DNA from 3 places in the Streptomyces sp. NPDC057616 genome. Region 1 is predicted to be linked to each of the others. Evidence: riboswitches for the same ligand, from Rfam matches in the RefSeq annotation. Region 1 holds a riboswitch; each other region holds the start of a gene.
The links. A riboswitch is a leader RNA that binds a small molecule or an ion and turns the genes downstream of it on or off. The one in region 1 is predicted to bind thiamine pyrophosphate.
Positions count from the first base shown of each region.

Region 2: linked by a shared signal. The riboswitch ahead of thiC (phosphomethylpyrimidine synthase ThiC) and the one ahead of thiO (glycine oxidase ThiO) in region 1 are both predicted to bind thiamine pyrophosphate.
Region 3: linked by a shared signal. The riboswitch ahead of ACFU97_RS30900 (thiamine ABC transporter substrate binding subunit) and the one ahead of thiO (glycine oxidase ThiO) in region 1 are both predicted to bind thiamine pyrophosphate.

Region 1 is NZ_JBHVGU010000048.1:43,939-48,453, forward strand. Features, by position in the region: gene ACFU97_RS39965 (thiazole synthase) at 1-197, opposite strand, end outside; gene thiS (sulfur carrier protein ThiS) at 201-401, opposite strand; gene thiO (glycine oxidase ThiO) at 398-1,552, opposite strand; TPP riboswitch at 1,550-1,661, opposite strand; gene ACFU97_RS39980 (hypothetical protein) at 1,715-2,056, shown strand; gene ACFU97_RS39985 (NAD(P)/FAD-dependent oxidoreductase) at 2,102-3,343, shown strand; gene ACFU97_RS39990 (Rv2175c family DNA-binding protein) at 3,410-3,775, shown strand; gene thiE (thiamine phosphate synthase) at 3,916-4,515, shown strand, end outside.
Region 2 is NZ_JBHVGU010000017.1:127,500-132,014, reverse strand. Features, by position in the region: gene ACFU97_RS22520 (IclR family transcriptional regulator) at 1-327, shown strand, start outside; gene ACFU97_RS22515 (SsgA family sporulation/cell division regulator) at 426-863, shown strand; gene ACFU97_RS22510 (YibE/F family protein) at 968-2,410, opposite strand; TPP riboswitch at 2,481-2,670, shown strand; gene thiC (phosphomethylpyrimidine synthase ThiC) at 2,663-4,477, shown strand.
Region 3 is NZ_JBHVGU010000028.1:69,081-73,595, forward strand. Features, by position in the region: gene ACFU97_RS30890 (ABC transporter ATP-binding protein) at 1-115, opposite strand, end outside; gene ACFU97_RS30895 (ABC transporter permease) at 116-1,717, opposite strand; gene ACFU97_RS30900 (thiamine ABC transporter substrate binding subunit) at 1,762-2,841, opposite strand; TPP riboswitch at 2,929-3,036, opposite strand; gene rlmN (23S rRNA (adenine(2503)-C(2))-methyltransferase RlmN) at 3,072-4,178, opposite strand.

The DNA.
Region 1 (4,515 bases):
ATGCCGAGCCGGTCCAGGACGGAGAGCACCGAGCCGTGCACCGAGGGGTCCACGCGCCGCATCGCGACCGTGGTCAGCTCCGTGCCGGACGCCACCAGCGCCCGCTCCAGCACGTCGAGGCTCGGGGCACCGCCGGTACCCATGATCAGGCGGGACGTGAAGGACGTACCGCCGAGGGCGAAGGGATCGTCGGCCATGGGTCAGCCTCCTTGGACGGCGGTGAGGACCTCGACGCGGTCCCCGTCGGAGAGGGGCGTCGCCGGCCACTGCGCGCGCGGGACGACGGTTTCGTTGAGGGCGGCGGCCACGCCGGAGGGGGCCGGGGTCAGCGTCCGCACGACGGTGTCGAGAGCGGTGCCGGAAGCGAACTCCCGGGGCTCCCCGTTGACGGAGATGTTCATACGGGCTGCTCCACGCGCGCGAAGCGCCTCGGGGTGAACGGGCGGGCCTCGTCCGGCAGTTCACCGGTGGTCAGGACGTGCGCCATGGCGTCGCCGGTGACCGGCGTGAGCAGCACGCCGTTGCGGTGGTGCCCGGTGGCCAGCAGGAGCCCGGGCAGCTGCGTCGGGCCGAGCAGGGGCGCGTTGTCGGGGGAGCCCGGGCGCAGACCCGCGCGCGTCTCCGTCAGCGGCAGCTCGGTGATGCCGGGGACCAGTTCGTGCGCGTCGCGCAGCAGCTCGTAGACCCCGCCCGCGGTGACCGTCGTGTCCCAGCCGAGCTCCTCGGTGGTCGCGCCGATCACCAGCTCGCCGTTCTCGCGCGGCACCAGGTAGACCTGGCTGCCGCGCACCACCGCGCGCACGGTGCGGCTCAGGAAGGGCGCGAACCGCCGCGGCACGGTCAGCCGCAGCACCTGCCCCTTCACCGGCCGCACTGGCGGCAGCACGTCGTCGGGGACACCGGGGAGCCGCCCGCTGAGGCTGCCGGCGGCCAGCACCACCTGGCCCGCGCCCAGTTCGGTGCCGTCCGCCGTGGTGACACCGCGGGCCCGGTCGCCCGCGACGTGGAAGCGCTCGGCCCACTGGCGGTGGAAGACCACGCCCGCGTGCTCGCACGCGGCGACCAGCGCGCGTGCCAGCCGCCGCGGGTCGATCTGGTGGTCGCCGTCGACCCGGAGCCCGCCGCGCACGCCCGGCGCGAGCATCGGCTCCAGGCGCCGGCAGTCGCGGCCCGACAGCCACTCCGACTCCAGCCCCGACTCCCGCTGCAGGGCGTGCAGTTCGCGCAGATGGGCGCGGTCGTCGGCGTCCAGCGCGACGGCGAGGGTGCCGCACCGGCGGTAGCCGAGGTCGTGGCCGGTGAGCTCGGTCAGCTCGGCCGCGAACTCCGGATAGCGGCGGGCCGAGGCGAGGTTCAGGCCGAGCAGGGTCTGCTCGCCGTAGTGCAGTTCGGTGACCGCGGCGAGCATCCCGGCGGCCACCTGCGCGGCACCGCCCCCCGGTTCGGGATCCACGAGGGCCGTGGCGAACCCGCGCTGCGCGGCGCGCCAGGCCGTGACCAGGCCGATGATTCCGCCCCCGACGACGAGGACGTCCGACATACGTGACGGCATGGGCGTCCAGCCCCTCCCTTCGCCGGCATGACCCGGATCAGGTTCGTACGGTCGGAGGCCGCCAGCCTCCCTCTCAGCCCGGTGCGTCCGGGCTCCCGCGAGTGCTTGTACGTTGGCCACCCTAGCCCGACCCTCCGCGCCTCTGTAAGGGAGCCTCCCGCCATGCCCCGCTCGCTGGACGGACTCGTCCTCGCCCCTGTCGCCGACCAGGCCCCAGGTCAGGTGGGTACGCGGACCCGGTTCACGTACCACGAGAAGGACGGCGAGATCTGGGCCGCGTACGCGGGCGGGGACGTCGTACGGGGCCATCTGGTGGGTACCCGGGACGGCGACCGGCTGGACTTCCGGTACGTGCAGCTCAAGCGCGACGGGACGACGTCCTCGGGGCACTGCGTGTCCACGGTGGTGGAGCTGCCGGACGGGCGCGTGCGGCTGGAGGAGACCTGGGAGTGGGAGTCGCAGAGCGGCAGCGGCACCAGCGTTGTGGAGCAGGTCACTGAGTGAGCACGACTGCTGACTGACATTTTGTCAGTTGGCTAGGGTGATCAGGTGAGCGAGCAGACGCAGGAGACGGGTGGATCGCCCTCGCGGCGCGTGGTCGTGGTGGGTGCGGGCATGGCCGGTGTGCAGTCCGCGGTGGCGCTGCGCGAGCAGGGCTTCACCGGCCGCGTGACCCTGATCGGCGCCGAGCCCCACCAGCCCTACGACCGGCCCCCGCTCTCCAAGGCCGTCCTGCTCGGCAAGTCCGAGGGCTCCGCCTTCGACGTCGACTTCGAGGCGCTCGGCATCGAGCTTCAGCTCGGGTGCGAGGTGCTGGGCCTGCGCCCCGCCGAGCACGAGCTGGACACCGAGGCCGGTCCCGTCCGGTACGACGTCCTCGTGCTCGCCACCGGTGCCGAACCGATTCGGCTGCCGGGCGCCGAGGGCGTCCCCGGCGTACATCTGCTGCGCACCCTGGACGACGCCGAGCGGCTGCGGCCCGTCCTCGCCCGGCAGCACGACATCGTGGTGGTCGGCGCGGGCTGGATCGGCGCCGAGTTCGCCACGGCCGCACGCGAGGCGGGCTGCGCGGTGACCGTCGTCGAGGCGGCGGACCGGCCGCTCGCCGGCGCCCTGCCCGCCGAGGTGGCCGCGCCGATGGCCCGCTGGTACGCCGACGCCGGTGTCGAACTGCGCACCCACGCGCGCGTGGAGCGCGTCGAGCCCGGCGCGGTCGTCCTCGACGACGGCTCGCGGCTGCCCGCGGGCGCGGTCGTGGTCGGCATCGGCGCCCGCCCCGCCACGGCCTGGCTGAGCGGCTCCGGCATCGAGCTCGGCAGGCACCACGAGGTCGTCGCCGACGCCCATCTGCGCACCTCGGCACCGGACGTCTACGCCGTCGGCGACTGCGCCTCCTTCCCGTCGGGGCGCTACGGCGAGCGCCTGCTCGTCCACCACTGGGACAACGCCCTCCAGGGGCCGCGGACGGTCGCCGAGAACATCGTCGGCGGCAGCACCGGGGTGCCGCCGGCCGTCTACGACCCCGTCCCGTACTTCTGGTCCGAGCAGTTCGGCCGTTTCGTCCAGTACGCCGGTCACCACGCCTCCGCCGACACGACCCTGTGGCGCGGCGACCCGGCCGGGCCCGCCTGGTCCGTCTGCTGGCTGCGCGAGGGCCGTCTGGTCGGCCTGCTCGCGGTCGGCCGGCCCCGGGACCTGGCGCAGGGCAGACGGCTGATCGAGGCCGGCACACCGATGGACGCCGAGCGCATCGGCGACCCGGCCCGGCCCCTGAAGGCCGCCACGGCGTAACGCGCGACCCCCGGGTCGGGCCAGCCTGGCTTCCGACTGTCAGTGCGGGATGGCAGGCTTGATTCCGTGACCGAGATTGACGCAAAGATCGATGCTCTCGTCCCCGCCTGGCTCACCCTCCCCGACATCGCAGAGATGCTCGATGTCGAGGTGACGCGAGTGCGGCAGCTGGTCAAGGAGGGCCAGCTCATCGCCGTACGCCGTGGTGAGAACCGCGCACTGCACGTCCCCGCCGCCTTCATCGACGGGAACAAGGTCGTCAAGGGCCTCAGCGGCACCCTGACGCTCCTGCGCGACGACGGCTTCACGGACGAGGAGATGCTCGAGTGGCTCTTCACTCCCGACGAGAGCCTGCCGGGCACCCCCGCCCAGGCCCTCAGCGAGAATCGAGGCACGGAGGTGAAGCGCCGCGCCCAGGCGCTCGCCGTCTGAGCCGAACTCGCTGATCCGAACACCGTCCGGCGTACGGGCCGGGGTCCGCGCGGGCCGCGGCCGTGGTTCACTGCGGCCGCAGCACCGAAGCTTCCCGCGGGCTCGCGGCCCGTACGCCACCGACAACGGGGGACACCCACATGCCCGGCACCGCAGCCACCGCACGCGCCCGCCTCGCCGACGCCCGCGTCTACCTCTGCACGGACGCGCGCAGGCGCCAGGGTGATCTGCCGCAGTTCCTGGACGCCGTGCTGGCGGGCGGTGTCGACATCGTGCAGCTGCGCGACAAGGGCATGGAGGCCGGCGAGGAGCTGGAGCACCTCGAGGTCTTCGCCGACGCCTGCGCCCGCCACGGCAGGCTGCTCGCGGTCAACGACCGGGCCGACGTCGCGCACGCGGCCGGCGCGGACGTTCTCCACCTGGGCCAGGGCGACCTCCCGGTCCCCGCGGCCCGCGCGATCCTCGGCGGCGACGTCCTCGTCGGCCGCTCGACGCACGCGGAGTCCGAGGCCGCCGCGGCCGCCGTCCAGGTGGGCGTCGACTACTTCTGCACCGGACCCTGCTGGCCGACCCCGACCAAGCCGGGCCGCCACGCCCCCGGCCTCGACCTGGTCCGGTACACCGCCTCCCTCGGCACCGACCGCCCCTGGTTCGCCATCGGCGGCATCGACCTCGCCAACCTCGACCAGGTGCTGGACGCCGGAGCCCGCCGGGTCGTCGTCGTCCGCGCGATCACCGAG
Region 2 (4,515 bases), on a different contig from region 1:
CTGCTCTCCCAGCTGGACGAGAGCGCCCGCCGCGACCACCTCGACCGCTACCCCGTGCAGTCCATCACCCCGTACACGGTGCGTGACAACCACGCGTTGCTGAAGCGGCTCGAACGGGCGAAGCGGCTGGAACCGGTGACGGAACGGCAGGAATACGCACTCGGGACGGTCTGCGCGGCGATCCCCATCACCGTGGGCACCTCGGCCGCGACGATGGCCATCTCCTTGCCTGCTCAGCAGGCCGATCGGCTGGCGTCGGCGGTCGAGCAGCTCCAGCGTGAGATCGGCCAGTTGCTGGGGTCACTGGCGCTCTCTATCAGCATCTGAAAACTCACTCCTTGTGATCTGCCGTGTACTTTCAGCAAGATGCCACCAGAGTCTGGGGACGATTCCCAGCCGTGCGGTTTCACAAGACGGGGTAGGCGATGCGCGAGTCCGTACAGGCAGAGGTCATGATGAGCTTTCTCGTCTCCGAGGAGCTCTCGTTCCGCATCCCGGTGGAACTGCGTTACGAGACCTCTGATCCGTATGCCGTACGGCTGACCTTCCACCTGCCCGGTGATGCGCCGGTGACCTGGGCGTTCGGCCGCGAACTGCTCATCGACGGGGTGGGCCGGCCGTGCGGTGAGGGGGACGTGCGGGTCTCGCCCGTCGAACCGGACTCGCTCGCCGAGGTGCTGATCCGGCTTCAGGTGGGCTGTGACCAGGCGCTGTTCCGCTCGTCGACGGCACCGCTCATCGCCTTCCTCGACCGCACCGACAAACTGGTGCCGCTTGGCCAGGAGGGCTCCCTCGCGGACTTCGACGCCCATCTCGACGAGGCGCTGGACAGGATTCTGGCGGAGGAGCAGAGCGCGGGCTGACGGACCGGTGCCAGTCAGTGGCCGTAACGCTTCTGCGTGCGACGGAGGGTTGCAGGAACGCTTCTGCGTCGGGTGTGCCCGCACCCGGCGCAGCAGGAGCCCGCTCAGCGCTTGCGGCGCCTGCCCCTCCCCGACCGCGCCGGAACCGGCGCTGCGGCGCCCGGCGACCTCCCCGCGACCGGCTCGGCCGCCGGACGGTCGGCCGCGACCACCAGGGCCGCGAGCAGCGTCGTCACCGGGACCGAGGCGACCAGGCCGATCGAGCCCACCAGCGTGCGCACGATCTCCTCGGCCACCAGCTCGCTGTTGGCGACCGTCCCCACGCCGCTCTGCGCGATGGAGAAGAGCAGCAGCAACGGCAGGGCGGCGCCCGCGTAGGCGAGGACGAGGGTGTTGACCACGGACGCGATGTGGTCCCGGCCGATGCGGATGCCGGCCCGGTACAGCTCCCGCCGGCCCATCGACGGGTTCGCCTCGTGCAGCTCCCAGACCGCCGAGGTCTGGGTGACCGTCACGTCGTCGAGGACGCCGAGCGAGCCGATGATGACGCCCGCGAGCAGCAGACCGCTCATGTCGATCGACGGGTACAGGCCGTGGATCAGGCCGGTGCTGTCGTCCGTGTTGCCGGTCAGCGCCGCCCAGCCGATGAATCCGGAGCCGAGCAGGCCGATCAGCGCGAGGGAGAGCAGCGTGCCGAGCACCGCCACGGAGGTACGGGCGGACAGGCCGTGGCACATGTAGAGGGCGAGCAGCATGATGGCGCTCGACCCGACCACCGCCACGAGCAGCGGGTTCGAGCCCTGCAGGATCGCGGGCAGGATGAAGAAGGTCAGCACCATGAAGCTGACGGCCAGCGCGACCAGCGCCATGACCCCGCGCAGACGGCCCACCACCACGACGGCGAGCGCGAAGATGCCGGCGAGCAGCGCCATGGGGAACCGCCGGTTGACGTCGGTCACCGAGTACTGCAGGTCCCTCGGGGCGGACGGCTCGTAGGCGGCCACGACCTTCTCGCCCTCGTGCAGCTGCCGTGACTGGTCCGGTTGCACGATCTCGGTGAACGTGCGGCCCTTGTCCTTGCCGGTGTCGACGCGGATCGTCGCCTTCTTGCAGGTGCCCTTCTCCGGCTGCTGGGCGGAGGAGCTCGCGGCGCCGGAGGCGTTGCCCGACGCGGCCTGGCCGGAGGCGTTCACCGACTTGCAGTCCACGTTCACGACCTTGGCGACCGTCGCCTGCTGGGTCTGCCGGTCGAAGCCCACGCCGGAACGCTGATGGGCCGGTGCGCCGCCGGGCCACAGCACCACGAGCCCGACCACCACGGCCGCGGTGAACGGGATGAGCACCGCCGCGATGACCTTGCGCAGGTGCTTGGAGACGGGCGCCGCAGGACCGTGGCTGTGCGAGTGACCGTGGCCGGCAGCGGCATTGGCGCGCTGCCCGTGACCGTGTCCATGGCCTGCACCGTGACCGTGTTCCTGGCCGCTGTGGGAGGTGTGCTCAGGGCGCGGCTCGGGGGGTGGGTACGGGTGCTGGCGTGTCGTGGTCACCGCCCGATCATTGCAAGAACGCCGGGGCCCCCTGTTCAGCTCGCCGGAATTGACGCTAGCGTGGAGACACCTTTGCACACGCGGGAGCTCGGAGCACCGGGCTGAGAGGGCGCTGACCTCCGTCCCTGCGATGTTTCACGTGGAACATCACCGAAGTCGGGTGATGGCCCCAACGAGACGTCGACAGACGGATATCGCTGCGTCGACCGCCGAACCTGTTACCGGGTAATGCCGGCGTAGGGAGTAGGTCTCATGACCAACAAGGACGCACGCACGCCTGCCTCCAACCAGGACGAACTGTCCATTCCGGGCGAACAGTCCGGTGAACAGTCCTCGGAGGCCGGGAAGTCCATCGGCTGGCACAAGGCGTATGTCGAGGGCTCACGCCCCGATCTGCGGGTGCCGGTCCGTCAGGTGCACCTCACCAACGGGCAGTCGGTCACGCTGTACGACACCTCCGGCCCGTACACCGATCCGCTCACCCACACCGATGTCCGCAGGGGGCTCGCCCCGTTGCGGGAGAACTGGATCGTCGCCCGCGGAGACACCGAGGAGTACGCGGGCCGCCCCGTCCGCCCCGAGGACGACGGCATCAAGCACACCTCGCCGCGTGGCGGGCTGCGCAACCTCGACGCGGTCTTCCCCGGACGCCCGCGCCAGCCGCGGCGAGGGCGCGAGAGGATGCCGGTCACCCAGCTCGCCTACGCACGCCGGGGCGAGATCACGCCCGAGATGGAGTTCGTGGCGCTGAGGGAGAACGTGGCGCCCGAGGTGGTCCGCGAGGAGATCGCGGCGGGCCGCGCGGTGCTGCCGGCCAACGTCAACCACCCGGAGATCGAGCCGATGATCATCGGCAAGAGGTTCCTGGTGAAGGTCAACGCCAACATCGGCAACTCCGCGGTGACGTCCTCCATCGAGGAGGAGGTCGAGAAGATGACCTGGGCGACCCGCTGGGGCGCCGACACGGTCATGGATCTGTCCACCGGCCGCAACATCCACACGACCCGTGAATGGGTGCTTCGCAACTCCCCCGTGCCCATCGGCACCGTGCCGCTCTACCAGGCCCTGGAGAAGGTCGACGGCCGGGCCGAGGAGCTGACCTGGGAGATCTACAAGGACACCGTCATCGAGCAGGCCGAGCAGGGTGTGGACTACATGACGGTCCACGCGGGTGTGCGGCTGCCGTACGTCCCGCTCACCGCGAACCGCAAGACCGGCATCGTCTCGCGCGGCGGCTCGATCATGGCCGCCTGGTGCCTCGCGCACCACAAGGAGTCGTTCCTGTACGAGAACTTCGAGGAGCTCTGCGAGATCCTCGCCGCCTACGACGTCACGTACTCGCTGGGCGACGGCCTGAGGCCGGGTTCGATCGCGGACGCCAACGACGAGGCACAGTTCGCCGAGTTGCGCACGCTCGGGGAACTCAACACGATCGCCAAGCGCTTCAACGTACAGACCATGATCGAGGGCCCGGGGCACGTCCCGATGCACAAGATCAAGGAGAACATCGACCTTCAGCAGGAGATCTGCGAGGAGGCTCCGTTCTACACGCTCGGCCCGCTGACCACGGACGTCGCGCCGGCGTACGACCACATCACCTCCGGCATCGGTGCCGCGATGATCGCCTGGTGGGGCACGGCGATGCTCTGCTACGTCACGCCCAAGGAGCACCTGGGCCTGCCCAACCGCGACGATGTGAAGACGGGCGTGATCACCTACAAGATCGCCGCCCACGCGGCCGACCTCGCCAAGGGGCACCCCGGTGCCCAGGACTGGGACGACGCGCTGTCCGACGCCCGCTTCGAGTTCCGGTGGGAGGACCAGTTCAACCTCGCCCTGGACCCGGACACGGCAAGGGAGTTCCACGACGAGACCCTGCCCGCCGAGCCGGCCAAGACCGCCCACTTCTGCTCGATGTGCGGGCCGAAGTTCTGCTCGATGAAGATCTCCCAGGACATCCGCCGTGAGCACGGCGGGAACCGGGACGAGATCGAGGCGGGCATGGCGGAGAAGTCGAAGGAGTTCGCCGCCGCTGGGAACCGGGTGTATCTGCCGATCGCCGACTGACGGCGAGCGCCGCGTGTGCGCCGGAGCCCTTGAGGAGG
Region 3 (4,515 bases), on a different contig from region 1:
TGCCGCTGGGCCCGAGCACGCACACGATCTCGTGCTCGGCGACCTCGAGACCGACGGCGTCGAGCACGGCCCGGCCGCCGAAGCGGACCGTCGCGTCCTGAAGGCTCAGCAGCATCTAGAACTCCCCGGTCCGGTCCGTACGGAGCCGCTCCAGCACCAGCAGGGCCACCGCGCACACCACCATCAGAATCGTCGAAAGGGCCATCGCCTGGCCGTAGTTGAGCTCTCCCGGGCGCCCCAGCAGCCGCGCCACGGCGACCGGCAGCGTCGGATTGTCGGGGCGCGCGATGAAGACGGTCGCGCCGAACTCCCCCAGCGACACGGCGAACGCGAATCCCGCCGCGACCAGCAACGCCCGCCGCACCAGGGGCAGATCGACCTCCCGCCACACCCGCCACGGCGACGCCCCGAGCACGGCGGCAGCCTCCCGCAGCCGCGCGTCCACGGCCCGCAGCACCGGCAGCATGGTCCGCACGACGAAGGGGACGCCCACCAGCGCCTGCGCGAGCGGCACCAGGATCCAGGAGGAGCGCAGGTCGAGCGGCGGCTTGTCGAGGGCGATCAGGAAGCCGAAGCCGACCGTCACCGCGGACACGCCCAGCGGCAGCATCAGCAGCGCGTCGAAGCCGCGCACCAGCCGGCCCGCGTCCCGGCGGGCGAGGGCCGCGGCGGCCAGGGCGCCGATCAGCACGGCGACGGCGGTGGCGGCGGCCGCGTACTGCAGGGAGTTGCCGATCGCCTCGATCGGCGGGACGAGGAAGGTGCCGCCGTCGTCGCGGGTCAGCGACCGGTAGTAGCCGAAGTCCGGGGCGCCCAGCGACCGTTGCACCAGCACGGCGAGCGGCAGCACGAGCAGCACGGCGACGGTGGCCAGGACGCCGGCGAGCAGCCCCCACTCCCGGGCCCCGCGCGGCCGTCGCGCGGTCACGGACGCGTCGACGAGCCGCAGGGCCGTCTCGCGCCGCCGTACGGTCCAGGCGTGCACCGCGAGGATCACGCCCACCGCCAGGAACTGGACGATGGTGAGCACCGCGGCGGTGGAGAGGTCGAAGATCTCGGACGTCTGCCGGTAGATCTCCACCTCGAGCGTGGAGAAGGTGGGCCCGCCCAGGATCTGCACCACGCCGAAGGAGGTGAAGGTGAAGAGGAAGACCATCAGCGCTGCCGCGGCGACGGCGGGCGCGAGCGCGGGCAGCGTCACCCTCCGCCAGGCCCGCAGCGGCGAGGCGCCCAGCATCCGCGCGGCCTCCTCCTGCCGCGGGTCGAGCTGGCTCCACAGGCCGCCGACGGTCCGTACGACGACGGCGTAGTTGAAGAAGACGTGCGCGAGCAGGATGGCCCACACGGTGGTGTCGAGCCGTACGCCCCACCACTCGTCGAGCAGTCCCCCGCGTCCGACGAGCGCGAGGAAGGCCGTACCGACCACGACCGTCGGCAGGACGAACGGGACGGTGACGACGGCCCGCAGCACCTGCTTGCCGGGGAAGTCGAAGCGCGCGAAGACGTAGGCGCCGGGGAGCGCGATCAGCAGCGTGAGCGCGGTCGAGGCAAGCGCCTGCCAGGTGGTGAACCACAGGACGTGCCGGATGTCGGACTGGGTGACGACGTCCGCGATCCGGCCGAACTGCCAGGCCCCGTCGACCTTGAGCCCGCGCGCCACGATCGCGGCCACGGGCCAGGCGAAGAACAGCGCGAAGAACGCGACGGGCACGGCCATGAGGCCGAGCCGCGCCGCGCTCCCCGAGCGACGGCCGCGGACGGCTACTTCAGTACGAGTGACGTCCACGACTTGACCCACTGGTCACGGTTCTCGGCGATCTTGCCGGGCGCCATCTTCTCCGGGTCCCCGGCCGGCTGCCCGAACTTCTGGAACTCGGCCGGGACCTGCGCGGCCTCCCGCACCGGGTAGACGAACATGTTCAGCGGCATGTCGTCCTGGAACTCCTTGGTGACCAGGAAGTCCAGGAGCGCCTTGCCGCCCTTGGCGTTCTTGGCGTTGCTGAGCAGACCCGCGTACTCGATCTGCCGGAAGCAGGTGCCGTACGACGTCCCGGTCGGCGCCGTCTTCGGCTTCGGGTCGGCGTAGATGACCTCGGCGGGCGGCGAGGAGGCGTAGGAGACGACGAGCGGCCGGTCGCCCTTGGCCTTCTTGCCGCCGGCGGAGCCGGAGAACTCCTCGTTGTAGGCCTGCTCCCAGCCGTCGACGACCTTCACGCCGTTGGCCTTGAGCTTCTTCCAGTAGCCCTGCCAGCCCGCGTCGCCGTACTTCGCGGCGGTGCCGAGCAGGAAACCGAGGCCGGGCGAGGAGGTGGCGGCGTTCTCGGTGACGAGGAGGTTCTTGTACTGGGGCTTGACCAGGTCGTCGAACGACTGCGGCGGCGTCAGCCTGTGCTTGCTGAAGTACGCCTTGTCGTAGTTGACGCAGATGTCGCCGGAGTCGATGGGCGTGACCCGGTGCTTGGCCTGGTCGACCCGGAACTCCGGCAGGATCATGTCGGAGCCCTTGGCCTCGTACGACTGGAAGAGGCCGTTGTCGAGCGCCCGCGAGAGCAGGGTGTTGTCGACGCCGAAGAAGACGTCGCCCTGCGGGTCGTCCTTGGTGAGGATGGCCTTGTTGACGGCCTGACCGGCGTCGCCGTCCTTGAGGACGTGCACCTTGTAGCCGGACTGCTTCTCGAAGTCGGCGAGCACGCTCTTCGAGACGGCCCACGAGTCGTGGCTGACGAGGGTGACGGACTTGGAGCCGGCGGACCCGCCGCCGCCGGACGAGGACCCGCACGCGGAGAGGGTCACGAGTCCCAGCCCGACGACCAGCGCCGCGAGCTTCCTGTTGTTGTTCACCGAATTCCTCCTGGCTGACCAGGAAGAGACGCGGCCCTGCCCGGGACCGGCGGACAGGGCCGACGGCTCCCGGGCAGGGCGCAACAGCTTGAGTGATCACCGAACTTCCTACCCAGAATGACCTGGGCAAGGTTCAGAGGGTCTGCGGCCCGGTTGCCGCACTCTCAGCGCTGTGGCGCTCCCCTGTCGGAATATGCAGATGTGTGTACGGGTGTTCGTACCGGCTCAGGTTACCGCTCGGTGGCCGCGAGCTGACCGCAGGCCCCGTCGATCTCCTGCCCACGGGTGTCCCGGACGGTCACCGGTACACCGTGTGCGGCGATGGCCTCGACGAAGGCCTTCTCGTCCTCGGGCCGGGAGGCGGTCCACTTCGAACCGGGCGTCGGGTTGAGCGGAATGAGATTGACGTGCACGGGCTTGCCCCGCAGCAGCCTCCCGAGCCGGTCTCCCCGCCACGCCTGATCATTGATGTCGCGAATGAGCGCGTACTCGATGCTCAGCCTGCGCCCGCTCTTCTCGACGTACTCGAACCCGGCGTCGAGGACCTCGCGCACCTTCCACCGTGTGTTCACGGGGACGAGGGTGTCGCGCAGCTCGTCGTCGGGGGCGTGCAGCGAGATCGCCAGCCGGCACTTCAGGCCCTCGTCGGCGAACCGGTGGATGGCCGGCACGAGCCCGACGGTCGACACGGTGATGCCGCGCTGGGACAGCCCCAGCCCGTCCGGGGCGGGGTCGGTGAGGGCCCGGATGGCCGTGATGACCCGCTTGTAGTTGGCGAGGGGCTCGCCCATGCCCATGAAGACGATGTTGGACAGCCGGGCCGGCCCGCCGGGCACCTCGCCGTCCCGCAGCGCGCGCATCCCGTCCACGATCTGGTGGACGATCTCCGCGGCGGAGAGATTACGGTCCAGCCCCGCCTGCCCGGTGGCGCAGAACGGGCAGTTCATCCCGCATCCGGCCTGCGAGCTGATGCACATGGTGACCCGGTCCGGGTACCGCATCAGCACGGACTCGACGAGCGTCCCGTCGAACAGCCGCCACAGGGTCTTGCGGGTGGTGCCCTGGTCGGTCGACAGATGCCGTACGACGGACATCAGGTCCGGCAGCAGAGCCTCCTGCAGCCGACTGCGCGAGCCGGCCGGGATGTCGGTCCACTCCGCCGGGTCGTGCGCGTACCGCGCGAAGTAGTGCTGCGAGAGCTGCTTGGCGCGAAACGGCTTCTCCCCGATCTCGGCAACCGCCTCCTTGCGCTCGGCAGGCGAAAGATCGGCAAGATGCCGCGGCGGCTTCTTGGCTCCGCGGGGGGCTACGAAAGTGAGTTCTCCGGGCTTTGGCATGGCTGTACCAGTGTCGCAGACGAACGGTGGTGACCTGGGGCCGTCGCCTGGGACGCCTGTCACTCCCGTTCGCCATTGGTCGGCTCACCCGAAGGGTCTGGCCAGCTGGCATCGCTGCCGCCAGTCGAGGTGACGGAGGGTGCGCCATGGCCATCGGCCGCAAGGGTTCGCGACGCATCGTCGTCGACGGCACGGTCTCCCACTGGCGCCTGCGCCGCCGGCCTACGTACGACCAGGCTCTCTGCAGGCCGTGCACGTACACGGTGCAGCACGCGGACACCCCGGCGCCGAGCGTTGCGGTGCTGCCCAAAGACGTCGCCGCAGCCATCTCGTCGGC